2 regions of the Pseudoalteromonas sp. SG45-3 genome follow, and region 2 is predicted to be linked to the other one. Evidence: riboswitches for the same ligand, from Rfam matches in the RefSeq annotation. Region 2 holds a riboswitch; the other holds the start of a gene.
The links. A riboswitch is a leader RNA that binds a small molecule or an ion and turns the genes downstream of it on or off. The one in region 2 is predicted to bind lysine.
Positions count from the first base shown of each region.

Region 1: linked by a shared signal. The riboswitch ahead of lysC (lysine-sensitive aspartokinase 3) and the one ahead of dapA (4-hydroxy-tetrahydrodipicolinate synthase) in region 2 are both predicted to bind lysine.

Region 1 is NZ_JACJEN010000005.1:164,643-180,804, reverse strand. It holds gene H5126_RS08405 (hypothetical protein) at 1-257, opposite strand, end outside; gene nhaD (sodium:proton antiporter NhaD) at 480-1,727, shown strand; lysine riboswitch at 1,829-2,001, shown strand; gene lysC (lysine-sensitive aspartokinase 3) at 2,077-3,468, shown strand; gene H5126_RS08390 (4'-phosphopantetheinyl transferase superfamily protein) at 3,506-4,273, opposite strand; gene H5126_RS08385 (sodium-dependent transporter) at 4,415-5,737, shown strand; gene H5126_RS08380 (2-hydroxyacid dehydrogenase) at 5,833-6,813, opposite strand; gene H5126_RS08375 (glutathione peroxidase) at 6,902-7,462, opposite strand; gene H5126_RS08370 (NAD(P)-dependent oxidoreductase) at 7,584-8,465, shown strand; gene sbcB (exodeoxyribonuclease I) at 8,740-10,185, opposite strand; gene H5126_RS21485 (AHH domain-containing protein) at 10,487-11,038, shown strand; gene H5126_RS08355 (hypothetical protein) at 11,043-11,624, shown strand; gene H5126_RS08350 (hypothetical protein) at 11,931-12,338, shown strand; gene H5126_RS08345 (sodium:proton antiporter) at 12,631-13,881, shown strand; gene H5126_RS08340 (hypothetical protein) at 13,957-14,505, opposite strand; gene H5126_RS08335 (hypothetical protein) at 14,884-15,291, shown strand; gene H5126_RS08330 (hypothetical protein) at 15,805-16,162, shown strand, end outside.
Region 2 is NZ_JACJEN010000009.1:48,918-65,079, reverse strand. It holds gene H5126_RS12130 (thioesterase family protein) at 1-260, opposite strand, end outside; gene H5126_RS12125 (2OG-Fe(II) oxygenase) at 294-998, shown strand; gene H5126_RS12120 (cysteine desulfurase-like protein) at 1,019-2,254, opposite strand; gene H5126_RS12115 (2OG-Fe dioxygenase family protein) at 2,266-2,898, opposite strand; gene acnB (bifunctional aconitate hydratase 2/2-methylisocitrate dehydratase) at 3,099-5,696, opposite strand; gene H5126_RS12105 (OmpA family protein) at 5,989-7,050, opposite strand; gene H5126_RS12100 (YdiU family protein) at 7,441-8,850, opposite strand; gene H5126_RS12095 (DNA-3-methyladenine glycosylase I) at 8,862-9,557, opposite strand; lysine riboswitch at 9,749-9,949, shown strand; gene dapA (4-hydroxy-tetrahydrodipicolinate synthase) at 10,140-11,024, shown strand; gene H5126_RS12085 (2,3,4,5-tetrahydropyridine-2,6-dicarboxylate N-succinyltransferase) at 11,040-11,780, shown strand; gene H5126_RS12080 (PLP-dependent decarboxylase) at 11,780-12,985, shown strand; gene H5126_RS12075 (succinylglutamate desuccinylase/aspartoacylase family protein) at 12,991-14,112, shown strand; gene H5126_RS12070 (phospholipase A) at 14,491-15,525, shown strand; gene H5126_RS12065 (bifunctional GNAT family N-acetyltransferase/hotdog fold thioesterase) at 15,597-16,162, opposite strand, start outside.

The sequences.
Region 1 (16,162 bases), on a different contig from region 2:
AAAAAAGTAGCAAAATCAGCAATAGCACGATTTATTTCAAGCTGAGAGGATTTAGCCAGTGGAATTAAAATATCTTGGTTTAACAAACGATTTGTTTCTTTATAAATGCGTTCGTTTGACCACGTAGACTGCTTTTGCTTAATCGCGTTTTGTACGTCTTTTAGGCTAAAGTCAGCCATTTTAAAACGTTTAAATAATAGCTCTAATACACCCCAATGTTCGGTTATGGTGTTTAGCAGCTTTTTAGCTGGGATCATAAGGGGTTACAACATCCTAGTATTTTATTATTGAGTTCTTTTAGAAGACTCATTATTACGTATTTTTAATTAATCTTGTTTGTATATAGTATTCGTTTTTAAGACCATTTAATAATAGTTTTTGCATAGAGGCAGTGCTAAAATTCGCGCCGAAAATAGGCACATGAAATGGAATGTTATTTGTGTGTTCTTTAAAACTATATCAAAGGTTGTTTAACTACCATGGTTTCCTCGATTATTCTAACCCTGATAGCGATTGCATTTTTACTGATCGTTATAGAAGATATAATCCATGTCAATAAAGCTAAAACCACGCTGTTTTTTGGTACGCTTTGCTGGATTCTTCTTTTTATATACCCCCTACACGGGCAAAGCCCCGATACGATTCAACATCTTTTAAATGAAAATATTTTAGAAATTGCCTCGCTATGGCTATTTTTAATGGCTGCAATGACCTTTGTCGCGTATTTAAATTCAAAGGGGTTTATAGAAAATATTGTGCACCGTGTTATGCCAAAAAGTATTAGCGAAAAAAAGCTCATGTTTTTGGTGGGTGGTTTTGCGTTTTTGTTTTCGTCGATTTCAGATAACGTAACAGCGACGCTTATATCGCTTGCGGTTGTTATGTCGTTAAAGCTTGAACCTAAAAAACTCATTAAATACGCCACGCTTATTGTGTTTGGAGTTAACTCAGGTGGGGTATCGCTAATAACAGGTGACGTAACCACACTAATGATATTTTTAGATGGCAAAGTAACCATTGCTCATTTATTACTACTTATAGCGCCAGCACTTGCAAGCGTTATGCTGCTTGCCGCGTTACTGTCTATAGGTATGAAAGGGCGTGTTGAGTTTGCTAGTGCAGGTAAAACCCGCATTGAAAAAACCGACATAACCATTGCTGTTATATTTTTATCTACCGTAGTGAGCACACTTACGCTGAGTGTAATTTACAGCGTACCGCCTCTATTAACCTTTTTGTTTGGCTTATCAGTGATGTTTTTAGTGGCGCAATTTTTAATGCGTAAAAAAGACATAAACAAAGACATAATCGATTTTGTTCGCGATATAGAATACGACACATTATTGTTTTTTGTAGGCGTACTTTTACTTGTAGGTGCACTTAAAGAAATTGGTATGTTGAGTAAATTTACCGATCTATACACGGTAATGGCACCAGAATACGCAAACTACTTAATGGGCATATTATCAGCTGGGGTCGATAACGTACCGCTTACCGCTGCATTATTAAAAGCCAATATAGTAATGAGCCAACAACATTGGTTGTCGTTTACGTATGCAACGGGTGTGGGCGGTTCAATGCTTATTATTGGTTCGGCTGCGGGCATTATTGCCATGAGTAAAGTTAAAGCGCTTACCTTTATGAGCTACTTGCGTTTATCGCTGCATTTATTAATTTGTTACACGGTTGGATATGCGGGCTCGTATTACATGGGCAGTTTTATTTAACTCATAAATTATTAAATGCTTGACAGCTAGACGTCTAAACGATAACTTTCAAAGCCCCGCTACTTAGTGGGGTTTTGTTTTATTAGCCACTGGTTAATAAAGCATTCAGAAGAGGTGCGATACTTAGGTACTTAATGTTAGGCGACGAAAGCCGATGATCATTAAGGAGGGAAGTACTCGCCGAGGGAAATAATGGTACGTCGTCATTGTTTTTCGGTTTATGGGGCTGAATCCTCAAAACTGTCACCAATATAGGTGGAGAGCTTCTGGCAGTGGACTTATCTTCAAGCATTCCTTTGCCAAGTTCTTCTTGTTTTATTGCGGTTTGGATACCGCGAAAGGAGACTAAATGACTACCCAATCAGTGCCACAAACAGTATCAGGCGCAAAATCAGATTACATCGTTGCCAAATTTGGTGGAACAAGTGTTGCAAATTTTGAAGCGATGAGTCGCTGTAGCGAAATTATTGTTGCAGATAAAAGCGTACGTATTGTTGCCGTGAGCGCCAGTGCCGGCGTAACTAATCACTTAGTTGCACTGTGTAAATCAAGCATTACTCCTAGTGAGCGCCAAGAACACATAAATGGCGTGCTTGCTATTCAACAAACTATTATAGATGAATTATCGCTAGATGCCGATTTAGCGGTTGGCTTTAACGAAACCCTAAAAGCATTTCAAACATTGGCTCAAGAGCCACTAACAACCGATCAGCAACACGACGAGCTACTTAGCTTTGGTGAGCGTTTATCGTCGTATTTGTTTGCTCAGGTACTGCGTTTACAAGGTTTAAATGCCGATCGCTTTGATGTGCGCAAGGTGCTTAAAACCGACAGCCAATTTGGTAAAGCAACGCCCAATGTTGCAGCCACAGCGCAAGCTGCTAAAGAGCATTTAATTCCGTTATTAGACGCTCAAGTAATTGTAACTCAGGGATTTATTGGTAGTGACGAATACGGTCACACCACAACGCTAGGACGTGGTGGTTCAGACTACAGCGCTGCATTACTAGCTGAAGCGATTAACGCTAAAAGTGTGCATATTTGGACCGACGTAGTGGGCATTTTTAGCACCGACCCGCGTTTGTGCGCAAAAGCGACGCCTATTGCACGCTTAAGTTTTGACGAAGCCGCTGAAATGGCAACCTTTGGCGCAAAAGTATTACACCCAGCAACTATTTTACCAGCGAGTCGTAGCCACATTAACGTGTTTGTAGGTTCTAGCCGCGAGCCAGAGCGTGGCGGTACGTGGATTGAGCGCGAAAAATCGCAGCAACCAGGTATACGCGCAGTAACCCAACGTAAAAACCAAATATTGCTTACGCTTAAAAGCCCAGAAATGCTACTAGCAAGCGGCTTTTTAGCACGCGTATTTACACTATTAAGTGAATACAATATATCGGTAGATTTGGTAACTACATCAGAAATCAGTGTGGCTATAACGCTTGATAACGCGCAAAACGCCTCGCGCCCAGAGCTTGATCAAAAATGCCTAGATAAGCTTGCAGAGTTTTGCCATGTTTCGGTAGAAAACAACCTAACATTGGTGGCACTTATTGGCTCTGAGATTCAATTACGCCAACACGAAATGAACTTAATGAGTGTACTAAAAGACTTTAACATTCGATTAATTTGTCACGGTGCTAGTAAGCACAACCTGTGCTTTTTAGTAGAGCAAACTGAGTCAGATAACGTAGTACAGTCTATTCATAGCCGTTTATTAGAAAATGATTTTGCTGCGTAAATAACGGTTATTCAGGAAAATTACCCAGTAAAATCACTTAACAAAATTGATTAATAAAGTCATTTAATAAAAAGCATCGCCAGTCGATGCTTTTTTTATGCACCACACTCACATCAAAACAAACATTACTGTCATTGCTATCAGCTACAGTAACGCGATTACTGCAAGCACTCAGCTTTGCACTATGTAATTCGTCAAACACATTAGGGCTAAGTAACTTTGCAATAGGGCGGCTGGTGGCTTTAGCAAATGACTCTTTTAATGTCCAAATTCTAAAAAACGTATCTGCTTGGGCTTGGGTATTAGTGGGCTTGGTGATAAGTGTAATTTCATCATTATGATAAAAATGCTTAGCGAGCTTTTCAAATGGGCGCTTTAGGCTTACTTTTTCAATATCAAAACCAAACTCACTTTTATCAAAATTTAGTGCGACCCCAACTAAACCATGCGAGTGTGAAATACAGGTATTTATAACATCACCACTTACATGTATTTGCAGCTTTGAGCTTGCTTCGTCAAATTCGGTACTCATTTTATTAAGGGCTACGTGCGCATGTTGTGGCTGCGTTACTTTAATAAGGTGTTTTAACAATAACCGCGTTGCTAAATACTCTTGCTTAGCTTGTGGGCTTTTACGGCGGTTTATAATAGTTAATTCAAATGGGCTTAAGCAATCGGGCAAATTAAAGTCACTAAGCTCAAGTGTTTTAGCATTAAATAATAAAATACTGTTACTCGCAAAAGACAAATTTGCCAATTGAGTTGAAGTAATACTCAAGGCGTTTTTAAAAAAGTGTTCAGTCATAAAAGCCCTAAAGCAAAAGAAGTCGCTGATATTGTGAGCGGTTAACGCCACTAATAAAGGCTGGGTACAATTTTATTACTCAGCTGGCATGAAATATGGTTTAATTCACAATAATCAAAATAATAACAGATTTGTAGATGTATGGCACAAGTGCGTGATGGGTTTCAAAGCCGACTTGGTTTTGTTTTAGCCGCTGCTGGCGCAGCAGTGGGTTTGGGTAATATTTGGGGTTTTCCTACGCAAGCGGCCAACCATGGCGGCGGTGCTTTTTTACTGGTTTATTTTATTGTTATATTTTTACTTGCGCTTCCTGCGCTGTATACCGAACTTTATTTAGGTCACAAAGCACAAGCTAACCCGGTAAAAGCATTGGGCGATGCATGGCAAAGCACTAACCGTAAAGTAGGTGCAGCAGCCGGTTACATAGGCCTTGCAGGCGCAGTTGTCATGCTCAGCTTTTACTCAATAGTAGCAGGGTGGATGCTCTCCTATGCTATTGAGCCCATAACCACATTTTTAGGTTTTACAGGCGCAAGCGAATTTTTACATAGCGACTCAGTGCTGCGTAATTTTGTATTTACGCCGCTTATGCTTATTTTAACTGCCAGTATTATTTTAAAAGGTGTTAAGTCGGGAATCGAAACGTGGTCGCGCCGTTTAATGCCACTGCTGCTCGTATTGCTTGTTGGTTTAATTGCTTACATTGCAACACTCGATGGCGCAAGTGAAGGCTTTGCCGCATATTTAATTCCTGATTTTAGCCAAATACTCGACCCTAATTTAATTATTGCCGCAATGGGGCAAGCGTTCTTTTCGCTCTCACTAGGTGTGGGCTGTATGATGATTTACGGCTCGTATTTACAGCCAGATGCTAATTTACCAAAGCTCACCGCCGGTGTTGCACTACTTGATACTGGCGTTGCTTTTTTAGCGGGATTACTCATTATTCCTGCTATTTATGTGGCGCAGCACAACGGTGTTGAAGTATTTAGTGGTGGTAAACTGATTGGTGAAGGGCAGCTAATTTTTGCTATTTTACCTGAGCTATTTAGCACCATGGGCGAAATTGGTTTATTAGTTGGTTTATTATTTTTTGTATTAATGTCTATCGCATCGGTTACGTCAACTATATCGACGACTGAAATTCCGGTAGCGTTTTTAGTCGAAAACCATAACGTTAGTCGCACCAAAGCAACGTGGGCAGTGAGCGCCGTTGTACTTGTGTGTGCAAGCGCAATTATACTAAATTTTGATTGGTTATTTGGCTTAGTCATTATGCTATTTACTCAATACCAATTACCGCTTATGGGTTTATTTTACTTTATTACGGTAGGTTGGATGTGGCAGCGTGGTAATAAATTACATCAAGCAACAACAGGCGTACATTACTGGTTTGCTCAGTATATTCGTTTTGTTTGCCCAATATTAATGACCTTGGTATTTGCAAACGTTGCCTTTGGTTAATTTTATTTAAACCCTAAAATAAATTAATAAAGCGAAGTGAGTTTTAAGCGCACTTCGCTTTTTTTATGCCTAAAATTTAGGTATAGCCAAAAATTTTATAAAACCTCATTAGTTAAAGGCCTATCTTCACTTACTTCAAGCGCGTTAAGTAGGGTTGTGTTTGCTATCTCGGTGAGTGCTTCTTGGGTAAAAAAGCCCTGATGCCCCGTTACTAATACATTTTTAAAGCTCACTAAGCGCGAAAATATATCGTCTTGGTTTATTTCGTCACTGTGGTTTTTAAAAAACAGCTCCGACTCTTGCTCGTAAACGTCGAGCCCTAGATACCCTAATTTTTTAGTTTTAAGTGCATTAATGCACGCTTTGCTGTTAAGCAGTGCACCGCGAGAAGTGTTAATGAGCATAACGCCGGTTTTCATTTTACTAAATGCCTCATCATCTATTAGATGATGAGTTTGTTCCGTTAATGGGCAATGCAAAGAAATCACATCGCTTTGGCTAAGCAAGGTGTCTATATCGGTAATTGTATAATTGCCAGGTTGCGCGTATGGGTCGCACACTAATACTTTAGCGCCAAAGCCATTTAAAATGTTACACAGCGCAAGGCCAATTTTACCGCAACCTACAATACCCACGGTTTTATTGTGCAAGTTAAAACCAAGCAATCCGTTTAAATCAAAATTGTCTTCGCGTACGCGGTTATACGCTTTATGGGTTTTACGGCTAAGTGTTAGCATAAGTGCAATACAATGCTCGGCTACTGCTTCTGGGCTGTAAGCCGGTACGCGTAATACTTTAATTTTGTGTGCTTTTGCTGCAGGTAAATCAACATTGTTAAAGCCCGCGCAGCGCAGCAAAATAGTTTTTATACCTTGGCTTGCCAGTTGCTCAATAACGGCGGCGTTTACGGTGTCGTTAACAAACACGCATATGGCATCAAACCCGTTTGTTAAAATGGCCGTTTGTTCGCTCAGGGCTTGCTCAAAATACGTTATTTTTATAGCGCTGTGATCGCGTGTACTTTGTTCAAAAAAAGGCAGTTCGTACTTTTGAGTACTAAAAAAAGCAATGTTCATGGTAATAGCCTCGACGCTTAATAAGTATCAATACAATAAACTACTTTATAAACCTGTGCTTTAGTAACACGCATTTTATTGATTTAAATTAAGCCTTAGCTGGCGTAAACAAAGGTATTTTTGATGCTACCTTTTTACCACCTCTTGCAGCGCTTAACTTTGCAGCTTGCAGTAAGTTGCTTTCTATTACTTGTTTAAGTGTTTCGGGCTTAGTACGCGGTGCATAGCGTGCAACAAGTTGCCCTTGTGAGTTAATTAAAAACTTAGTGAAATTCCACTTAATTGCACGATTTTGCGAAATACCCCGCGTATGCGACTTTAAATAATTAAACAACGGATGTGTTTCTGGCCCGTTTACCATTACCTTACCAAATACCTCAAACGAGATATTAAATTGATCTTGGTAAAAGTCTTTTATGGCTAAATTATCAAGCGGCTCATTTTGGCCAAACTGGTTACACGGAAACGCTAGCACAGTAAAACCATTGCTTTTGTATTGCTGGTAGAGCTTTTCGAGTGCGTTTAATTGCACCGAAAAATTACACTTACTCGCTGTATTAACAATAAGGACGGTTTTGCCCTGTAACTGGCTAAGAGGAAAATTTTCGCTGTTATAAAGTGGTGCATTAAATTGATAAATACTGTCCATAGGTTACCTACTTACCTTTCCCGTTAAGGAAATTTTATAAAGACTTTCATTCGCTTTTTTATCGACCGGTTGACATAATCGAGGTCTAGTTTCTAAGTTATCAGTTAAATAGGTCATTTTTATGTCAATGAAAGTCGCATTTATAGGTTTAGGCGTAATGGGTTACCCAATGGCGGGGCATTTAGCAAAAGCAGGGCACAGCGTATGCGTTTATAACCGCACTCAAGCTAAAGCTCAAACGTGGACTGCAGAACATTCAGGAAGCTTTGCACCAACCCCGCGCGAAGCTGCCAACAATGCCGACATTGTATTTATGTGTGTTGGTAACGATGACGACTTACGCTCAGTAGTGTATGGCGACGACGGCGTGTTAGCGGGCATGCTGCCGCACACTGTTTTGGTTGATCACACCACAACCTCTGCTGAAGTAGCACGTGAAGTGGCTGCAAAAGCGGCTCTGCAAAATATCGACTTTATAGATGCGCCTGTATCGGGCGGACAAGCTGGCGCCGAAAACGGCGTATTAACGGTTATGGCGGGTGGCAGCGAAGCCGTATTTGCTAAAGTGCAGCCAGTTATGGCGGCGTTTAGTCGTTTTAGCCAATTACTAGGCGGCGTTGGCTCGGGACAACTTTGTAAAATGGTTAATCAAATTTGTATTGCTGGTGTAGTGCAAGGTTTAGCCGAAGGCTTACATTTTGCCAAGCAAGCTGGGCTTGATGGCGAAAAAGTTATAGAAACCATTTCTAAAGGTGCAGCCGGTTCGTGGCAAATGGAAAACCGCTACAAAACAATGTGGGCGGGTGAATATGAATTTGGTTTTGCCGTAGATTGGATGCGTAAAGATTTAGGCATTGCACTCGATGAAGCTAAAAACAATGGCGCTACTTTACCAATGACCGCAACGGTCGATCAATATTACGCCGACGTACAAGCACTTGGCGGCGGCAGATACGACACCTCAAGCTTACTAGCACGCATTGAAGCGCTACATAAAAAGTAACGCTGTAGACGCGAAGCTTGCTTGCGTGACGGGCAAAGCCCGTAAAGTGACTTATTCACAAAGAGGTTATGAGGCGCTGCGCTTTTAGAGGCAGTGATAGATAAAAAGATTGTTGTTGGTCTTTATATTTTCTCATTTACTCCTCATTCGCTTCTCTTTGTGAAATAGATTTTGCTTTGTTTTAAGTGGTACAGATATTTATAAACAAAAACGCGACGCTTTATTGCTAAAGCGTCGCGTTTTTAATGCGTTATATAAACAAACTTAAAGCAAATTACATGCTTTGAGCGTAGTTATACAGCGCCTTTAAAATTGTAAGATTTTTTTCGCTGTCGTCATGTTCATGCGCTAGGTTTTCAAGGGTGATCATAAAATCTTGCGCGTTAATTGATGGTTGATCTTCCCCGTGCATTAGCTTGTTTTGGCAATACTGGCGCCATTGGTCAAGCTCTTGCTGGTTTAGCGTTTCAGGCCAGTTACGGGCGCGGTATCTAAACAACAATGTATTAAACTTTTTATCTTCAAAGTCTAACTTCAACCCAGCTAACTCATCTGGTTTTGCATCACGAATAATCGCAAATTTAGCTTTATCGGCATGGCTTGTAAAACCATCGTAAAGTAAGTAGTCAACGTTAGTAGTTGCACTGTAATCGCCTTGCTCGTTAAACACTTCGGTTACTTTATCACGAAGGTCGGTATTGGCTTTTAAAATAGCTAAGTTAGCTAAGCACTGCTCGCGGTTAATCCCTAGGCGGGTGGCGTTTTCAGGCAATAACGTTTTAGCTGGGGCTAAAATAGGGCACTTGTTTAAATGCACTAGTTTTAAGCCAACAGGTAATTCACCCTCGGCTAAATCTACACGTTTGGTGTATAAACGTTTGCGTAATTCTTCTACGTTTAAATCAATGAGTACTTGCGGGCTTTGGGTTAAATCAAAACAAATAACCGCGTTTTTATTTACCGGATGAAAGCTCATTGGTGCAACCCAGCTTGTACAGCCTTGTGTTGCAGGTATGCGCGACGTGGTATGCACCAGCGGCGTCATGTTAAATACATCAACCAATTCAGCAAGGGCTTTTTTGCCACGCAAACCAAAAAAGAAGTTATATAGCTTTGGCTGTTTTTCTTTTATTAGCTTACCCAATGCAATAGTGGCGGTTACGTCGCTTAGCGCATCGTGCGCTGCGGCGTGTTCAATACCATTGGCTACCGTTAAATGCTCTAGCTTAAAGCTTGGGCTGCCGTCTTCTTTTAACGGCCATTCAATCCCTTCAGGGCGAAGCGCATAGCAAGCGCGTACTAAATCAATAATATCCCAGCGACTATTGTTATTTTTATATTCGCGCTCGTACGGGTCGTAAAAGTTACGGTAAAAGCTATAACGGCTTACTTCGTCATCAAACCGAATACTGTTGTAACCCGCAACACAGGTGTTTGGCACGCTAAATTCGGCATGAATTTTTGCTATAAACTCAGCTTCAACCAGGCCTTTTTTCATCGCCACTTGTGGCGTAATACCCGTAATTAAACATGCCTCAGGGTGAGGCAAGTAATCCGCTTGCGGCTTACAATATTCAATAAGCGGCTCGCCAATTATATTTAAATCAAGATCGGTACGAATACCCGCAAATTGGCTCGGCTTATCCTTTTGAGGGCTCGCCCCCCAAGTCTCGTAGTCGTGCCAATAGATTGTTGCTTGATTTTGCTCTTGATATGCCATGCTGAAAACCCTGAGTAGTTAACTTAAAAGCGCCTAAATACGCGCCAAGTTACTAAAATAATGAATTATTTAGATTATGGCATATGGGCGAGGGAGTTTATAGGTTTGGGTGAGAAATGATGTTCACGGAACTTTGGAATAATACGTCAAGCTTGAGTTTTGTTCCCATATTGCATTTAGTTACCAAAATGACACTATTTAAGCAGGAGTATTAAAATCATTTTAAAGGAATAAATTTAGCATGCCTTCTAATACAAAAGAGTACGTAACCGTTCAATAGTTAGAGCAAGACCTTCTCACCGTGACTGGTAATCCCTCAATTGCTAAAAACCAAGCTACTCAATATGCTATTTACTATCGAGGCGAAATTATTGATTCAGCACGTTATAAAAAAGGGCTTATAAGTAAAGATGACTTAATACTTAGTAGGCATGTACGGTGGGAGCATAATAAGCGGCACAGTATTAAACTAAGTAGAAATATGATTGCAGCAGTTAGGGAAAGAGGTGAAAATATGGCGGCTCACCATATAGTCGCTTGGGACGATCCCCGAGCTTCAAAGGCTAGGCTTAGACTAGCAGGCTTTGGAATCGATATTGACCATGAAGCAAATGGAGTATTTCTTCCTAGATTTGCTAAACATACTCCAATGGATGCAATGCCTAAGGCTGAAGCACATACAAAAACCCACACAAGCGAATATTTCTTAAACGTAGAAGCTTTACTTACCGATACTATAGCTGAAGGTTTAGGGCGCACAGGTGTAATAGAGTTACTTAGAGATATTAGCGACGAATTACAAAGCGGTGATTTCCCACTACATGAAGAATTATCAAATATGATACCAAGGTAATTAAATGAAAGAATTTAATAAAGTTTATGCTGTTAGCGTTGATGCTGGTGAATATTTGCTGTTACAAGAAACAATGTTCGAGCAGTCAATACAGTTAACAAGCAACGATATTTATACTTTTAACGGCAACTCAAAAGGTGATGACTGGCGTGTTGTAGATGTTGATTGGTTAATAGTCGAAGGTGAAACTCCTACTAATAAACCCGATGTAGCAGGCTGGGGAGCAATGGCTTTCGTAATTCCAGCACCTTTAAAAGGTATGTTTGAGCCAACACTTAGAGAATGCTGTGAATTTTTACCACTAAATCTTAATGGTGAAGAATGGTTCGCGTTAAATATTCTAGAGCAACAAGACGCAATTAACCAAGAGCACACAGAGTTGAACATGAAGAATGGTCGTGTAAATAGAATCAGGCGCTTTAAAAAACTCGCTTTAAGCAAAAATGCTATAAAACACGGTGGGTTGTTTAAAGTGAAAGGAGCTGGAATATTTACCTTTTGTACGGATGAAGAAGGGGGCTTATATGACTTGGTTAAAAGCCATAATTTAAAAGGCCTAAAATTTACAGAAGTTAATATAATGTAAATACGCTATCCCAAAACTAGCGGGCTGTTATGATTGCTGATTAGTTTACTTCTTAAGTAAACTAATCCATTAACCTATTTGGTCCATGTCATTAAAGGTACTTGTATGGTTTTCAGCATCACTGATAACCCAACTAAAAATAAGGTTCTTAAACTTTTGTAAATTAGTAATTTGGCATTAGACTAAAGTCTATAAGTTAATTTTCTTCACTTATTAGGTTTGTTTTAATCGTTTGTCGATTTTGTGTTAATTCTCTAAAGTTCAGTTGTCGGCAACAAGCACGGCTTAACCAACAGGACTACGACCATGAAACTTACTCTTATCAAAACTATCGCTCTTAGCTCACTACTTACATGTTCAGCTGCTGCAATGGCTGAGCAAAGTGATTACAAATTAATGGTTATTGAAACTGCAACAGCGCCACAGCCACTTGAGCAATCATTTAATAGCTGTGCACTGAATGTTAAGTCAAAAAATTACGCTGAGGCTGAAGCAATTTGTACTAAAGCAATTGCGCTTTTAAAAGACGCAGATGGCCCTAAATTTAAAGTGCGCCAACTTACGTCATTCGCATTAAGCAACCGTGGTGTTGCACGTTTAAAAGCGAACAACGACACTGCTGGCCTTGCTGATTTATACGAAGCAAACCAAATGTCGACAAGTACAATGGTATCGCACAACTTAACTCGCGCTAAAGAAGAGCTTTCTTTATAAGCACTTTATAAACGCTTTTATAAAGTGCTTACCAAAAGCATGTTATAAAATAGCGAGAGTAAAAAAACCCATGTTAGGTTAATTCCTAACATGGGTTTTTTTGTTTTATTTAACGCGTGAGTTAATACTTTAAATACGTTAACAGAGTAGGGTGTGTATTTATAATTAATATTTTGGGTATGCTTGTTTAGGCTACACGAATATAATGCGAGATAACCGTATAAAAATAATAACCCTTCTGCTTTGCTTATTTTGAGCAAGGCATCATTAAATAAATATTGAGATTTAAACCATGGCACCAGGAACCAGCCTAAGCGTACTTGAAATAAGTGCGATATTTTTATCAATTACCGCGTTACTCACCTATGTAAACCATCGCTTTATTGGCTTGCCGACAACCATTGGCGTTATGGTTATTTCGATGCTTTTATCTATCGGCGCTATATTTTTGGGCTTTTTAGGGTTTGATGATCTTATAGATTACGAAGTGAGCTTGCTCGATCAGTTAGATTTTACTGAAGTTTTGCTCGATGGCATGCTCTCTATGCTACTTTTTGCTGGGGCGCTACATGTAAATGTTAGCGATTTAAGGCGCTATAAATTGCCAATAGGTATTTTGGCCTGTGTTGGTACGTTGCTATCAACGGTTATTATTGCTGGTGCGCTTTATTTAGTGCTTCCTTTGCTTGGTTTTGATTTAGCATTTATTTGGTGTTTACTGTTTGGCGCATTAATTTCGCCAACCGATCCGATTGCGGTAATGGGAATTTTACAATCTGCGGGGGCGCCTAAAAGTATTGAAACCGTGATTGCAGGTGAATCGTTGTTTAACGATGGTATAGGCGTGGTTATTTTTGTGCTTTTATTGGGTGTTTTATCAAGTGGTGATATTCCTACAACTTATTATGTAGCACACACGCTGGCGGTTGAAGCCGGTGGCGGTATTGTTTTTGGTTTGGTATTAGGTGGTATTTTATATTACTTACTTAAAAGTATTGATAGTTACCAAGAAGAAGTACTACTTACTTTAGCGGGCGTTATTGGTGGTTATGCACTTGCAAGCCATTGGCATTTGTCAGGCCCACTTGCAATGGTAATGATGGGGTTAATGGTGGGCAATCATGGTCGTAGTATGGCTATGAGCGACAAGACACGCCATTACGTTGATTTATTTTGGGAACTGATTGACGAAATTTTAAATGCCATTTTATTTGTACTCATAGGGCTTGAAGTCGTCATGATTGCATTTTCGAGTAATTTGTTTATTGCTGGTGGCTTAACTATTTTTATCGCGTTACTCGCACGTTTAATTGTTGTGGGTATAACAACCACTACATTTAATAAGCAATTAGAGTTGCCATCTGGTGCGTGGAAAGTTTTAACCTGGGGTGGCTTGCGTGGTGGTATTTCGGTTGCACTGGTATTGCAACTACCTGATGGGAACGAGCGCGATATTTTATTGGCTCTCACTTATGCGGTTGTGGTGTTTTCTATTTTAATTCAGGGTTTGAGTATTGGTAAAGTAGCCAAAACTATCCGTTAAATATAATTTTTTAAAAGGCGTGTGAAATAGCTGTATTTCACACGCCTTTTATTTTTCTTATAAAAAAAAGGGCAATTAAAACGTAAAGCTGAGCTGCACACCGCTGTAAATATGTTCTTGTGCTTCCCAGTAGTCGCCATCTATTTGGCGTGCTCGAGTAAATACTTCTATTTTAAATGGCTTAAAGTGATAACCCGCTCCTATACCTGCGTAACCGTCTATGTCGTTGTTCGATTTTTCTATTTGGTAGGTGTTATCGCCTCTATCGTTTTTAAAGGCGAGTTCGAGCAGATCTAAGCCAAGCTCGGCGTATATAAAAAAGTCATTAAAATAACCAAGCTTCATGCCATTGTCCCACGTTATAAATTCTTCTTGCTCGCCTTGTTTATTATCGATTACTGCCGCGCCAATTGCGCTGGTAAAAACAACACCAAAGTTACTGTAACTTTGTTTGACCATCATTTCTACACCCGCAGATGTAATGCTGCTATCGCCATTAAATTCTGATTTTATAAACATACCGGTGTTAGGCATGTCATTACCGAGCAAAAGCCTTGCGTTAACATTTTGGCTAAATGATAAAAGCGTGCTTAATAAAACAAAAAGAGAAAGTATGTGTTTCAAAAAAGTTAACCCATTAATGATGAAAAGTTACCAGAGCTGTAATTATAAATACATGACTTAGTATTGCATGTAATTAAATGTATAAATTTGTTTGATAGTTACTCAGCTATGCCAAAGTAAGGTGTTTAAAATAAAACCAACTAAAAAAAAGCATAAATAATTATATACATTTTAAAACGTAAAGTAGCGATTTTAGGCACGATTGTTGGTGCGTAAGTTGTTTAAATATATAGAAAAAGTTTAAACGTATTAGACTAAGGTCTATAGGTTAATTTTCTTCACTTATTAGGTTTGTTTTAATCGTTTGTCGGAGTTGTGTTAATTCTCTAAAGTTCAGTTGTCGGCAACAAGTACGACTTAACTTACAGGAAATTAATCATGAAATTTACACTTATCAAAACTATCGCTCTTAGCTCACTATTAACATGTTCAGCTGCTGCAATGGCTGATCAAAGTGATTACAAATTAATGGTTATTGAAACTGCAACAGCGCCACAGCCACTTGAGCAATCATTTAATAGCTGCGCATTGAATGTTAAGTCAAAAAATTACGCTGAGGCTGAAGCAATTTGTACTAAAGCAATCGCACTTTTAAAAGACGCAGATGGCCCTAAATTTAAAGTACGCCAACTTACGTCATTTGCATTAAGCAACCGTGGTGTTGCACGTTTAAAAGCGCATAACGATACAGCTGCACTTGCTGATTTATACGAGGCATCAAAATTGTCTAACAGCTCAATGGTATCGCACAACTTAACTCGCGCTAAAGAAGAATTATCGTTATAAAAAACCTTTATAACGTGTTTTATAAAGCGCTTACTAAAGCATGATATAAAATAGCGAGAGTAAAAAAGCCGATGTTGGGTTAAACCTCAATATCGGCTTTTTCGTGCTTATTAACTTTGTATTGTGTTATACCAACCCGCAATAATACTTAATCATTTTGCGGGGCTAAACGTGTCGCTACCTGCGTTAAAAAATTCTCATTTAGAACAACCAAATAGCGAATTTTTTGCCTAGCTATCAACACGTTTTTCCATCCTCAAAATAGATCACTTAATTAAGCGAATTGGTATTATTAAAAAATAAAAAAATGTATTTTGCTATTTATTGTTTAGTGATTTTCATGGTTTTTAACTAATTGTAATTACTAAGTATTTTTACAAGTGTTAGACTAAAGTCTATAGGTTAGATTTATTCACTTATTAGGTTTGTTTTTATCGTTTGTGGTAATTGAGCTAACACTCTAAAGTTTAGTTGTCGGCAACAAGTACGACTTAATTAATTAGGAATATAATCATGAAATTTACACTTTTAAAAACCATCGCTCTTGGCTCATTATTAACTTGCTCAGCTGCTGCAATGGCTAATCAAGGTGATTATAAATTAATGGTTATTGAAGACTCTGTAACTGCAGCACCCGCATTTGAAAAGTCATTTAATAGCTGTGCTTTAAATGTTGAAGCAAGAAACTACGAAGAAGCAGAAGCTATTTGTACACAAGCAATTGCATTGCTTAAGCAAAGCCATGGTCCGCGTTTAAAAGTACGTGAACTTACATCGTTTGCATTAAGTAACCGTGGTGTAGCACGTATTAAGGCTCAAAAAGACACTGCTGGTATTTCTGATTTATATGAAGCGGTTCAAATTTCTAAAA
Region 2 (16,162 bases):
TGCCTAAGTGTAAAAGAGCTAGTGCCTATATGCTCTACAGAGGTTTTTACGGTCACTTTGTGGCCATAAAATAATTCGCCCACAAACGACACTTCAACTTTGGCGATAATCAATTTCCAATCATGTGGATTTAAGTCCGGTGTAAAAAACTTAAAAATAGGTCCACGCGCGACTTCAAACCATACAGGGAGTACGGTATTGTTGATGTGTCCGAGTGCATCTGTTTCGCTAAAGCGCGGCATCACTTTTTCAATAAACATAAAAATCCAATAATAATTATATAAAGGTAAACCATGACGGACTTTATACGCGTTATTAATAACGCATTAAGCGATGAGTTTTGCGATGAATTTATTTCCACATTCGCGCAAAGCCCGCATGTAAGACAAGGGGTAACATCGGGCGGTGTCGACTTAAAGAAAAAAGACAGCCACGACCTACACTTAAATAATCACCCCGAATATGCACAACAATTAAAACATATACAACAAACGACTGCACAGCATGTTTTTAAGTATGTTGAAGAGCATATTTTTATGATGATTGGGGCATTTGGCTTAAAGGTTTATCATCCAAAAACAGGCGAAGTAGTCGATTTAACCCAAGAGAATTTTGAAGAAGTGGGTAAACCGCAATTACCCGTTTTAGTTCAGCAAATTTTTAGACTCGGTAACATTCAAGCGCAAAAATACGAAGTAAACAAAGGTGGCTACCCTTACTGGCACAGTGAAGTTTATCCGCAGCTACAGCACAATGAAGCTTTGCATCGCGTGTTGTTATTTATGTTTTACTTAAACGATGTAGAAGAAGGTGGTGAAACAGAGTTTTATTATCAAAACCGTAAAATCGCCCCTCAAAAAGGCACTATGGTAATAGCACCTGGCTACTTTACACATACTCATAGAGGCAATAAGCCAGTATCAAACGATAAGTATATTTTAACCTCGTGGGTATTGTTTAACCGTGCAGAACAAATATATGGTGCGCCTAAGAGTTAGCGCACCAAAATCAGTATTATTTAACCGAGCAGTTCATCAAATAAATTAAACAACTGATCTAGCTCTTCAATGGTGTTGTAGTGCATACAACCAATGCGCACTACGCCGCCTTTATCAAGCACATCTAATTGCTTGCACAACCCTTGCGCGTAAAAATTACCATCCCACACACAAATATGCTGTTTACCTAGAAATTCTGAAACGGCGCGTGGCTCAAGCCCTTCAAAAATTAAAGCAAAAGTAGGTGTACGCTCATTAAGGCGATCAAAATCATCAATACCAAATAACTTAATACGTGGATAATTAACTAAGCGCGTTAAAAAGTGTTCGCTAAGCGCCATTTCGTGCTGCTTAGTTTTAGCAAAAGCAACGCTTAACTTTTCGCGGCGTGAATGGCTATCGTCAAGTTCGCTAATCGCCGCAATGTAATCAACAGCTGCGATAAAACCAGCCATTGCTTCAAAGCTTTGCGTGCCGGTTTCCCAGCGACCTGGTGCTACGTCTTTAGCTGGCTCAACCTTGTAAGGCGTAAACCCGTCTAAATGTTCTTTTTTACCGTAAACCATACCTAAATGCGGACCAAAAAACTTATACGCAGAGCACGCTAAGAAGTCGCAATCAAGTGCTTGCACGTCAACAAGTTCGTGCGGTGCATAATGTACGGCATCAACATAAACAAGTGCACCTACAGCGTGAGCAAGCTCAACAATACGTTTAATATTATTAATTGAACCTGTGGTATTTGAAGCGTAAGTGACCGCTACAAGCTTAGTGTTGCTGTTTAATAAGCTTTCAAATTGCGCCATATCTAAGCTGCAATCAGCTTCGTTAATTAAAGCCGTATTAACTTTAACGTCTTTATCTTCTGCAGCTTGTTGCCACGACGATACATTCGAGAAGTGATCGGCATTGGTTACAACTATTTCATCGCCAGCCTGCCAGTCGCGTGAAATTGCACGGCTAAAACTAAACGTAAGGCTGGTCATGTTTGGACCAAACACAATTTGTTGTGAGCTAGGTGCATTAAGTAAGTCAGCGGCGGCTTGGCGCGCATTCGCCATCAACTCAACCGTTTTATCACTTGAAAAAAACGCGCCACCTAAGTTCGAATTATAATGACCTAAATAAGCTGTCATCGCAGTAAGCACCGATGTTGGTACCTGCGAGCCACCTGGTCCGTCTAAAAATATTGGCGATTTACCATCAACGTTCTGCATTAATGCTGGAAACTGCTCACGTAATTGCGTTATGTTCATGCCTAACTTCCTTAAGACGTTAATACAAAACAATCCAGGTAACCTGGTTTGCTAGCATCAATTTTGTTCATAGGTGTTGCGTTATGCCACACTTGACGGTCGTTTATTAATGCAAACATGCCGTCTTTTATTTCCATTTTAAAACAAGGCTCAGCTTGCTTGTTTTCGTATACAAGCAGTTCGCCACCTTCTAAGTTCTCGTGAGAAACACCGCATATACATACATGGTCAAAACCATCTTGATGCACGCCTTCTGGCGCTGCAGGTGTATCGCTATCAATGGCAAGCATGCGGAACTGATGAATTTCAATATCACGCTGCTCATCAATACCGGTAAGTTGGCGAAACTCATTTACAATGCTTTTCATGCCCTCTGACTCAAGTAAACTTTGCTCTAAATTTTCGTAAGTACGCTCTACATTGCCTTGAAAAGTATTAATTGAATCATCTTGAACAAATGCTTTGGCTTGCTGTAGCTTTATTTCACCATTTTGCATTTTTACTACTGAATAACGACGTTTACGAAAGGCACCATCTGCATAAAGGTTTGCAGGAAGGTTATCAAAAGAAGGTTTAACCAAATCAATATTTGCTTGGTTAACAAAACGTAGTTGCAATAAATTCTGGTTGTTTAATGCTGTCATAAAATCTCGCCTAAAATAATGAGAATATTGATAAGGATTTTAATGCATTTTGATAGGAATTTTTGCGCGATTAATTACTTTAAAAGCAATTTAAGACTAGAGTTAATACAATAATATAAAAAAATAAGCATGAACTATCTAATATTTGTTTTAGCCAATAAAAAACCCGCCGAAGCGGGTTTTTAAACAAACTCTAAAAGTTATACAGCTTGTTGAATAATCACGTTGTCTGCTTTTTTAGTGTAAGCAGGCATACGGTGGAAGTTTAAGTAACGGTAAGTATCTGCAGCCGTTGCATTAATCTTCGCTGCGTATTCTTGGTACTCAGCTGGAGTAGGTAGTTTACCTAAAATAGCCGCTACTGCAGCAAGTTCTGCTGAAGCTAAGAATACGTTCGCGCCATTACCTAAACGGTTAGGGAAGTTACGTGTAGAGGTAGACACAACCGTTGCTTTGTCTGCAACGCGTGCTTGGTTACCCATACATAGTGAACAACCTGGAGTTTCGATACGTGCACCTACACGACCAAAGATACCGTAGTAACCTTCGTCTGTAAGCTGATCTTTATCCATCTTAGTTGGCGGGGCAACCCAAAGCTGAGTTGGGATACGACCTTTAAAGCCATCTAGTAACTTACCTGCTGCGCGGAAGTGACCGATGTTAGTCATACAAGAACCGATGAATACTTCGTCGATTTTCTCGCCAGTAACATCAGATAATAAACGTGCATCATCTGGGTCATTTGGAGCACAAAGGATTGGCTCTTTAATATCTGCTAAATCGATTTCAAGTACATGTTTGTACTCTGCATCAGCGTCAGCTTCCATTAGTTCTGGGTTAGCTAACCAATCTTGCATTGCAGTAATACGACGCTCAATAGTACGTACATCGCCGTAACCTTCAGAGATCATCCATTTAAGCATAACAATGTTTGATTCTAGGTATTCTGCGATAGACTCTTTAGAAAGTTTAACCGCACAACCTGCTGCAGAACGCTCTGCAGATGCATCTGATAGTTCGAACGCTTGCTCAACAGTTAGGTGTTCAACGCCTTCAATTTCTAGTACACGACCAGAGAATTCGTTAATTTTACCTTTTTTCTCAACTGTTAATAAACCTTCTTTAATACCGAAGTAAGGGATTGCATGTACAAGGTCACGTAAAGTGATACCTGGTTGCATTTCACCTTTAAAGCGAATCAAAATTGACTCAGGCATATCAAGAGGCATAACACCTGTAGCTGCTGCGAATGCTACTGCACCCGAACCTGCTGGGAATGAAATACCTAATGGGAAACGTGTATGTGAATCACCACCAGTACCTACAGTATCTGGTAATAACATACGGTTTAACCATGAGTGAATTACACCATCACCTGGGCGAAGTGACACACCGCCACGGTTCATGATGAAATCAGGAAGCGTATGGTGAGTGTTTACATCGATTGGTTTAGGGTAAGCCGACGTATGACAGAAAGACTGCATTGTTAAATCTGCAGAAAAACCTAAACATGCTAAGTCTTTAAGTTCGTCACGTGTCATAGGACCTGTTGTATCTTGCGAGCCAACAGTTGTCATTTTAGGTTCACAGTATTGGCCTGGGCGAATACCTGGAACGTTACACGCTTTACCAACCATTTTTTGCGCTAGTGTGAAGCCTTTTTCAGACACTTCTGTCACTGTTGGTACTTTAAATACATCAGTTGGACCTAGGCCAAGTGATGTACGTGCTTTATCAGTTAAACCACGACCAATGATAAGTGGTATACGACCACCAGCACGAACTTCATCTAAAATTACATCAGATTTAAGTTCAAAAGTTGAGATTACTTTGTCAGTACCGTGGCTCTTAACAACACCTTCGTACGGGTAAATATCGATTTGCTCACCCATGTTAAGCTCATCAACATTTAATTCGATTGGTAATGCACCTGAATCTTCCATTGTATTGAAGAAGATTGGAGCAATTTTATTACCTAGACATACACCGCCAACACGCTTGTTTGGTACGAATGGGATATCATCGCCCATGAACCAAAGTACAGAGTTAGTTGCAGACTTACGAGAAGAACCAGTACCAACAACATCACCTACATATGCAAGTGGTAAGCCTTTAGTTTTTAATTCTTCAAGCTGAGAGATTGGACCTACTTCGCCTGGCTTGTCTGGTGTAATTCCATCACGTTCAATTTTTAGCATTGCTAAAGCATGAAGTGGGATATCTGGACGAGACCATGCATCTGGTGCTGGTGATAAGTCATCAGTATTTGTCTCGCCAGTTACTTTAAATACAGTAACTGAGATCTTTTCAGCAACAGCTGGCTTATTAGTAAACCATTCTGCATTTGCCCAAGACTCAATAATTTGCTTAGCGAATGTATTACCCGCTTTTGCTTTTTCTTCAACATCGTAGAACGCATCAAACATAAGTAATGTATTTGAAAGGCCTTTAACTACGATTGGTGCAAGTGTTTCGTCATCAAGTAGGTCAATCATTGGCGCGATATTGTAACCGCCCAGCATTGTACCTAATAATTCTGCCGCTTTTTCTTTAGAAACAAGTGGAGAATTAGCTTCACCTTTAGCTACAGCTGCTAAAAATCCCGCTTTAATATAAGCAGCATCATCAACACCAGCTGGTATACGCTGAATGAACAAATCTAAAATGAATTCTTCTTCACCTGCAGGTGGGTTTTTTATTAATTCAATAAGATCAGCAGTTTGCTGAGCATCTAATGGCGCTGGTACGATACCTAACGCGGCACGTTCTTCTACGTGTTTACGATATTCTTGTAGCACAATATTGCCCTCTTGGTGACGTGAAAGTATCCGGTAGCGCTTTGGGCGCAAATAAGTTACCCAATACTTATAGTATTCTAACGCGTAATTATAAAGCTTTTATGGATAGATGAAAATCCATCCAGTTGCGCAACTGATTATACCGATTATAAATACTATGAATAGTGGTTGTAGTAAAAACTATTTTCATGAATACTTATTAAGTAAGAATCATTACCATTAACTAATATTAATTTATTACAGGCATAAAAAAACCCAGCACTTGGCTGGGTTTTTATTACAAACTATTTAATTAACGTAAAACTTTAACGTTTTTGATAGTTTTAATATGCGCTTCTACACGACGGTTTTCTGCGTTTGCAGCTTTAGTGTTTGCATCATTTTTAAGACGCTCTTCACCTAAACCAACTGTAGTAATACGGTCTTCAGCAATACCATCAGCAACAAGTTGCTTAGCTACAGCATCAGCACGTTTTTTAGATAACCATTTGTTGTAAGTTGCTTTACCTACAGCAGAAGTGTGACCTTCTAATAGTACTGTTGTATCTGGGTACTCTTTTAAGAATGCAGATACTTTTTCAATATCATTTAAGTATTGAGTAGATACTGCAGAAGCATTGTTAGGGAAAGTCACTAATAAGCTTACTGTTACTTCTTTATCTTCATATAAAGTACAACCAGTACCATCCACAGCATCAGTCATAGGTGTGTTAGCACACTTATCATCTGCATCAGGAATGTTATCGTTATCGCTGTCTACAGGAGCTACAGCTACTTCAACTACTTTAGGCTCTGGAGCTGGTTTTACTGGCTCTACAGGAGCAGAGTTTTGGCCAAATAAGTAGTTAATACCAATTTTAGCACCAACATCTGTGTAACCACGGTCAAGACCTTGGTATACAGCTGTTTCAGCATTTACAAATAAGCCATCTGTAATGAAATGTTGGTAACCAACACCTGCATTTAAGAATGTGTTGTCATCAACTACGTCAATTTCTTTAATACCGAAAAGACCATAGAAAGGACCGCCGTCTAAATGGTAAAGAGCATCAATACCGTAACGCTCGCCATCAATATTGTTACGGTTGCCAGCAACTTTATCAAAAGCATTAAAATCCATGTCTGCATATTCAAGACGTGCGCTCCAGTAATCACTGAAACGGTAACCAGCTTCAACACCCCAGCCAGTTGATTCGTTTACGTCAAGACCGGCTTGGTCACGCATGTTTTTCCAAGATGCGTCATAGTAGTCGCCAAATGCGCCAATGTAGAAACCTTCTTCTTTATCAGCAGCGAATGTAGATGCGCTAGTTGCAGCCAACGCGATTGCAATTGTAAGTGATTTTAATTTCATTGTTTTCTTCCCATTTGAACAATTTTAAATTGTAGCTAATCGATACTAGCTCAATCAGTTTTATATAGACTAACTGAGCCTTTGTTAATCAATACTTAACGAAAAATAAAGTTTATTACTTTTTTCTATGCCTTGTCGCAACACACATCCACTTACTATAGGCGAAATTAAAACTTTATTGAAAAATAAATATAGTAGTTTTTTGTAAATTAGTACTTAGCAAGGAATGTAAGAGCAATTAAATTAAATGCACTTATAAATGCAAAGAAATATTGCTTGGTTTTAATTGTGCGCATAATACCACCAGAATTAGCATTCCCCTAGGTATATGCGCATGTTTGATTAAAAAATGACTCTTTTTAATCATGTGGTTATATTTAAAGTTAAGTATTAAGTACCACAAAAAGTCTGGTAGTCATTATCATTCGTCGGTGGAGAGCAAAACTCTGATAACTCTTCACTGTTAGAATATGGATTGCTGGCTATTTTTATAAAGCGCTGTAGCAACTCGCTGGATCCTGTAGCGTTATATTGTGCAATTATTTCTTCGATCACATGATTTCGCGGTATAACACGAGGATTTGCCGCTCTCATTACTTCATAACTATTATCGTCAGTTAAACTTACCCACCTAGCTCTCCATTCAATTAGCGACTCAGGTACGCTTTTTTCTCCTTTTAAGGATTCAGTAAGCGCATCAAAGGTATTGGTGTAGTCGAGCTGATTATCTTTTAATAGCGTTAACAACTCTGCTATTAACTCGCCACTACTATCGCTAGATTCATTTAAACCCAGTTTTTGTGCCCACATAGCCGTAAACTCAGTATTAAACTGCTCAGCAAAACTATTAATAAATGGCGTCATTAATGAAACAGCTTGCTCGTCATCATCGCTAATGAGTGGTATTAAGCTCTCAGCTAAGCGTGCGCAGTTCCAGTTAGCTATATTAGGTTGATTACCGAATGCATAGCGGCCTTGTTTGTCTATAGAGCTAAATACGGTATCAAAATCAAAGCTATTCATCATGGCACACGGGCCGTAATCAATAGTCTCTCCGCTAACTAGCGTATTATCTGTATTCATTACTCCGTGAATAAAGCCAACACGCATCCAGCTCACAACTAGCTTAACTTGGTTTTTAATCACAGCGCCTAAAAATGCTAAGTATCGCTGCGAACCTGTATCGGTTATTTCTGGGTAGTGTCGCTCTATAGCTAAATCGGCTAAATTTTTAAGCCCTTCAACATCGCCTTGCGTCGCTAAATATTGAAATGAACCAACACGAATATGGCTCGTTGCTACACGCGTAACGATAGCCCCTGCTTGTGGCGGATTACGATAAACCGTTTCGCCACTGCCAACAACCGCTAAGCAGCGTGTGGTTTTAACTCCCAGTGCATGCATTGCTTCGCTCATTACGTATTCACGAATAGCAGGGCCAAGTGCGCAACGTCCATCCCCACCTCTTGAGTAAGGAGTAGCACCAGAGCCTTTTAATTGAATATCCCATAACTGGTTTTCATCATCACTAATAGCGCCCAGTAAGTGCGCTCGTCCATCGCCTAAGCGTGGTGAAAAATGTCCAAATTGGTGCCCAGAGTAACCAAGTGCTACTGCAGGAATCGCCTGTTTTTCGTTACCGCTAAAAGTGCTGGCACGCAAATCAGCCGCAACGTTAATATTAAACTCTTTTGCTAAGCTCTCATTCCACAGTAATAACTGAGGAGAGGCGACACTTGCAGGGAAATCTTCTATTGCGAAGTTTTCTGCAACACCTGTGTATCTTGGCACTAATTTCATTGTAATTCCTATTATTGCTGACTTATACCAACACGGTTGTCACCTACGCCATAAGCAACAATTAAGCTTAACTCTTGCATACTTAAGCCACTTTGCTCTTGCATTTCGTTAAAAAAAGCTTGGGCTGCATTTAGTGACTTTTTAGTTTGTAAGCCGCCGTCTATAATTTTATGGGCACGCAAATAATTCTCTACATCGCGTGATAGCAAAAATGTATCTTTACCAAGTGCACGCAGCGCATAAGGCCCTGTATTTCCGCCTAAACGTGAACCATGTTTTTTTAAATACGCCCACAAACCAATAATATCGTCTGTTGGCCAATTAGCGACAAACTGACTAAAACTGCCATGTTCCCCTGCTATTTCGTGGATCATGTAAGCATTTTCGGTAATTGTTTTTACTTTTTTATAGTTACGAACAATGCGCTCATCCGTTGCTTTTTGTTCCAGCATATCGGGTGGCATCATTAATAACTTATCAACGCTAAAATCCCAAAAAACCTCTCTAAAGCCTGCCCACTTATTATTTATGACTGACCAATAAAAGCCGCTTTGAAATACTTTTCGAGTAAATTCTTCAAGCCAATCGTCGTCACTTAACGTGCTTAGTTGTTTTTTAGATAGCGGTTTTGCAAGTAATAACTTAAGCATTTTTTCAGAGCCTTTTCGCTCTACCGCTCGCTTATAAATATCGCTAAATTTTTCCATACTAATTAAATACCTCACTACTTATATTGCTAGTGTACGAGAAAAGCACCTAATACGTAACCACCCCTCTTTTCGATGAATTAATCTGTATTTAGTCGCTTGACACCTAGACGGCTAAAATGCTTTAATCGCCGTAATTACCCTATTAAAATTGCACAGGTTTGTAAGTTTTACTCTACAAACAGGTGCAAAGGGCTAGAAGAGGTGCGTTATTCAGGTAGCGTATGTTAGGAGCGCAAACTCCAGTGAGCATACGTGAGGGGAATTAACGCCGAGAAGTAACCACTTTTGCGAGGTGTTTATTTCGGGCGACTAGGTTGAACCCTAGCGACTGTCACCAATAGCTGTTTATAAAAAGCAGCTTGTTAGTTTGGTGGAGAGCTTCTGGTCTTAAATATTAAGGCCGTGCGCCCTATTATTTTAAGCCCATTCGCTCTTCGAATTATTAGTTCGAACGACGTTAATGCGGCTCCTTCCATAAAGCTTTTTAACTCTTCGAATAATACCAATTGCATTAAATTAGTTATCGCTAAAATGATCACGTTTTTAATAAAATTGGTACAAATTATAAGTTCGTGAGAGATGATCAACAACTTCAATTTAAACGACTACTCACTGTGGACCGCGCTCGTTACGCCATTTGATCAACACGGCAATGTTGACTACAACACGTTAACTAAGCTGGTTAGCGATCAAGAAGCGGCACATAACGGTATTTTGCTACTTGGCAGTACGGGCGAAGGTTTAGCACTAACGCTAAAAGAGCAAAAAGCCATTGTTGAACACGTATGCCAGCTAAAACCAACAGTACCACTCATGGTTGCTGTGGGCGGTAGTAACTTAAAGCAACAAATTGAGTGGGTTAACTACTGTAATACACTACCAATTCATAGCTTTTTACTTGGCTCACCGCTTTATGCAAAGCCTGGTGCTATAGGTCAAACTCATTGGTTTGAAAGCCTACTAAATGCAAGCGCTCACCCATGTATGCTTTATAACGTACCGGGTCGAAGTGCTGTTAGCATCCCAGTGGCAACAATTCAAAACTTACAAAAAAATAAAAATTTATGGGCGTTAAAAGAAGCGAGCGGCAGTATTGCTCAGTTTGAAGCTTACCGCCAAGCGGCGCCTAATTTAGCTATTTTTAGTGGCGACGATGCGCTAATGCCTTATTTTGCTCAAGCTGGCGCAAAAGGTTTGGTGTCGGTAGCTGCAAACGCATGGCCTGAACAAACTCACGAGTTTGTTAAGCGCAGTTTAAGTGGTCAACACCCTAATTTATTTGCCCAGTGGTCAAGCGCTATTAATAGCCTATTTGCTGTCGCAAACCCTATTCCCGTAAAGGTACTGATGCATTTGCAAGGCCGCTTAAGCAGCCCGCAACTTCGTCCACCTTTAACACACCTTGAGTTAACTCATACCGATTGCATCACAACTGCAAACAACACCATTTTATCTTGGCATTAAATACAGGTTTTTATAATGAGCTGGTTAGAACTATTAAATAATTTAGAATCGGGCGCAGTACGCGCAGCATCGCAAAACGAAAGCGGCCAATGGCAGGCTAACGTAGAAGTAAAGCAAGGCATTTTGGATGCCTTCAAAAATGGCACTAATACTGAGTTTGCAGGTGGTTTTGTTGATAAACATAACTTAGCTCCACAAGAATTTAGTACTGATGATGGCGTACGTATGGTGCCGGGTGGCTCTAGTGTTCGCCGTGGTGCTTATGTTGCTAAAGGCACGATTATTATGCCACCAGCGTATGTAAACATTGGTGCATATATCGACGAAGGCACAATGGTAGATAGCCACGCATTAGTTGGCTCGTGTGCACAAGTAGGTAAAAACGTACATTTAAGTGCTGCAGTTCAGCTTGGTGGTGTACTTGAGCCTATTGGTGCAAGCCCAGTAGTTGTAGAAGACGACGCATTTATTGGCGCTGGCTGTATTATTGTTGAAGGTGTAGTTATTAAAAAAGGTGCAGTACTTGCCCCTGGCGTGCGTTTATCAGCAACTATTCCGGTATACGACTGCGTAAACGAGCGCCAACTAGATAAAGGCGAGCCAATCCCTGAGTACGCTATTGTAATACCAGGCTCTCGCCCTGCGTCAAACGAGTGGGCGCGCGAGCAAGGCCTAAGCATGTCGTGTGCGTTAATAGTTAAATACCGCGACGAAAAAAGCGATGCATCATTATTACTTGAAGAGGTTTTACGATAATGAGCTTTTTGAGCACGCCTATCAAAACCGCTGTAAATACAATTACACAACAACTTGATACACCTTTTTTTGTTTACGATTTAGATCAACTAAACGCGCATCTTGCACGTTTAGTTGCGCAAACCGATGTAAAACTGTGGTACGCGGTAAAAGCAAATCCACTGTCTAAAATTATTCAAAGCTTAGACAGTGCTGGCTTTAATTTTGACGTAGCAAGTAAAGGTGAGCTTGAGCAAGTACTAGCACAAGGTATTAGCTCGCAGCGCGTGCTCAACACAGGGCCTGCAAAAAGCCCTAAACAAATAAAACACTTTATTGAGCGCGGCGTGCGTATATTCGTAGCAGAAAGCCTCAATCAAGTACGTTGGTTAAACCAACAAGCACAACTACAAAACACGCAGTTACAAGTATTACTGCGTGTACAATTACGCTGGCCTGAAGGTGAAAAAAACCCACTGGGCGGCGACAGCCTTACGCCGTTTGGTTTGGGTTGTAATGAATGGCAAGCACTCAATGTAGCTGACTACCCTGCACTTAAGTTCGACGGCCTGCATATTTTTCAGTGGGGCAACATGCTTAGCACGCAAAAACTAAGCGACTTGTGGTCACAAATGATTGCACCTCTTAGCCAACTTGCCAGCGATTTAAATATTAGCCTTAAGATTTTAGATTTAGGTGGCGGTTTAGGTATTCCTTATACACAAAACGAAGCAACACTTGATTGGGATGACTTAATTGCTGCGCTCGCTAAAATTAAAAATGATGCGGGTGTAGAAGAGCTATGGATGGAACTTGGTCGCTATGCCGTGGGCGAATGCGGTCATTACGCAAACCCAGTAGTAGAGCGCAAACAAAACTATAATCAACAGCAAGTAATTTTAAGCGGCGGTATAAATCACTTATTACGCCCTGCTGTTACCAGCCAAGACTTTCCTGCTGCATTACTGCGTGAATCCAGTGCTAAAACTCAAGCGGTCACTTTATACGGCCCACTTTGTACAGCGCTTGATTGCTTGGGTGAACATAACTTACCAAGCGATTTAAATGAGCACGACTGGCTAGTGTTTAGCCAATGCGGTGCTTACGGCTTTACCGAAAGTATGCCGTATTTTTTATGCCATGAGCTAGCTGCTGAGTACACCTTGCAAAACGGTACACTTACCTGTGTTCGCCAAGCCGAAAATGCCAGCCATTATTTAAGGTAACAAGTATGAGTAATACAACACACATTAGCCAAGAGAACATTGTAGTAGGGGAAGTTGCAAACGGCTTACCGCTTACAATTCCTGTGTATCGTTTAAAAGGTGATGGCACAGGGCCAAGTGTTTACATTCAGGCCAATATGCATGGCGCTGAAGTGCAAGGTAACGCAGTTATTTTTCAGCTGCTTGAGCAATTAAAACACCTTAAACTTAGTGGCGATATTACCCTTGTACCTTATGCAAATCCGATTGGCTGTAATCAAAAATCTGGCGAGTTTACCCTTGGCAGGTTCGATCCGATTACGGGCACTAATTGGAATCGCATGTATCACTACAATAAAAATTTAGTGGCACAGTTTGCACAAAATCATACTCAGTATGACGACGCTACATTAAAAAGTAACTTCAAACAGGCACTTATTGACGAAGTAGACAGCAAACTTAACGGCCCTGCTTATTTACTCAATACGGGTAAACGCATTGCGCTTAACTTACAAAAGCTCGCTCATCAAGCTGATATAGTACTCGATTTACACACAGGCCCTATTTCAAGCAAGCATCTGTACTGCCCAACCTATGCAACCGACAGCGCACGTTACTTTAATATTGAACATGTATTGCTTATTCCTAGTGATTTTGACGGCGCTATGGATGAAGCTAACTTTTGCCCATGGTGGCATTTAAGTGATGCGCTTAGCGGACAAGGCCGCGAATTATCAATACCTGTAGAAGCATTTACTGTAGAGCTAGGCAGCCAAGAAAAAATAGACTTAAAAGAAGCATTAAACGATGCAAACAGCATTTTAAGTTACTTAAATCACAAAGGCGTATTACAAAACGCACCGCATACGCCAGCTAATATGACCCGTTATGCATGTAATTTAGATGACTACTTTGCCTATTACGCCCCTATTGGCGGCATGGTTGAATACTTAGCCCCACTTGGCGGGCACATTAAAGCTGGTGAGCCTATTGCCAATATTTTACGCATGGAGCGCTACTTAAGTGAGCAACCATTGCAAACACTTACTCTTGATTGCGATGCAATTGCTATTTTGCACTTTGCCTCAGCGAGTGTTAATCAAGGTACCGAGCTTTATAAGTTTTTTACTAACATATTTGAGCTTTAGCTCACCCTTCTCATTGCGTGAGAGTAATACCAATTGCATTAAATTAGTGATCTATTATAGCGATAAGGAAATAGCTTAATAACAAGGCTAAAATTATGGTACATAGTTGTTCTATATAAATAATTTTTAACGTAGTTAGTGAGCTATTTAATACGCTAGAATGATCATGTTTTTAATAAAATTGGTATAAATTAACTAAAATAGTTAATTTGCATTAGAAAAGCGGCTTAGGCCGCTTTTCTTTTGATCTATACTTACTTTGTATACGTATAGACCTTGTTATAAATACAAATTCAGTAAAAGTTCACCGTTACATATGTAAAAAGACGTTATAATTAAATTAACGCATACAACAACCCAAACTCACAAGGAATTACAATGAGCTGGCGCCACTGGATAACTCTTTCTGCTTTAATTAGTACCGCTACCTTCGCACAAGAAGAAGTTGCTACAAACGAGCAAGATAACGACATCGAGCTTGTAAAACAGTGTATTTTAAATGAGGTAATTGGCGGAGATGGTAAACAGACATTAGACGATCTTCGTAAAAAGTGTTCAGCTCTTGAAGAAAATAAACAACTTACCGCGCTTGATAAACGCCAAGCCCGTGAAGAAGTAGGTAAAAAAAATAGAAATGTAATTACGCCACATAAGCGTAACTATATTTTACCGCTTTCGTACGTATCACACCCAAACGATCGCCCTTTTGATGGTTTTGATGCACTAACAGATGATAACGACGGCGAACCGCTCGACAACCTAGAAGCCAAATATCAGCTATCGATAAAAGTGCCTCTTTACGATGATTTTTCGGATAAAGACCAAGCCATATTTTTTGGCTTTACACTGCAATCATATTGGCAAATTTATAACTCAGAAATTTCGTCTCCATTTCGTGAGACCAACTACGAACCAGAAATATTTTGGATAAATTACCTCGACCCAGAAAACGTATTATGGGGCGACGAAATGGCAATCGCATTAGGTATTTCGCATCAATCAAATGGTCGAAGCCAACCAAACTCACGTTCGTGGAACCGTATTTACGCAGACTTCATTTGGGAAAACAGAGGCTTTGTTTTTAGCTTTAAACCTTGGTACCGAATAGCTGAGGACGAAAAAGAAGATATTTTAGAAGCCAATGGCGACGACAACCCAGACATATACAAATACATGGGTTACTTCGAATTTAGCGGCGCGTATCGTTTTCATGACCATGAATTTAGCTTTATGACGCGTAACAATTTAAATTCAGATAATCGTGGTGCAATTCAACTCGACTGGTCGTTTCCTTTATGGGGTCGCGTTCGTGGTTATGCACAATACTTTAACGGTTATGGCGAAAGCTTAATTGATTACAATGCGGATGTAGAACGTATTGGTGTCGGTATATTATTAACCGATTTGCTGTAATACTCCCTAAGTTTTACGCACAAAAAAGCCAAGCATTGCTTGGCTTTTTTGTGTTTTGAACAGCTAAACAGTTATTTTTTTACTACAAACTGCCCTTCAAATTCTGCAACCACGTTATCACCATCGTAAATAGTTACTGGCACTACGTAACTTGCTTTACCGTCGGTTTCTAAATCGCTTAACTTGCCCTTACAGGTTTGTATATCAACACAACCACGTGGGTCGGTAGTAAGCGGTTTTAAGTACTTAATGTTAGCATCGGCTAATACAATATTACCTTCAAGCCCAGCTTCTTTAAGTGCTAAGTACGTAGCGCCCCAACCTGTTAGCGTGGCCAAGCTATAAATAGAACCTGCAAACATAGTGTTATGTAGGTTTAAGTTAGCGTCTAGGTCGGCGCTGGTTGTAAATTGCCAATCGGTATAGCTTTCTACCTTAATCCCCATCGCGTCACTAATTGGAATAGACTCACGCCACGTATTTTGTAGTACTTGCGTCCAATTAGGGTGACGAAACCAACCTGGCTCAGACGGTTTTTGCTTTACCATTTTAAAGTGTTGTACATCGCCATAAGCTAAGTGCGCTTTTTCTTTTAATTCGTAACCGTGGCGTTTATAAAATTCAAGCGCTCGTTCGC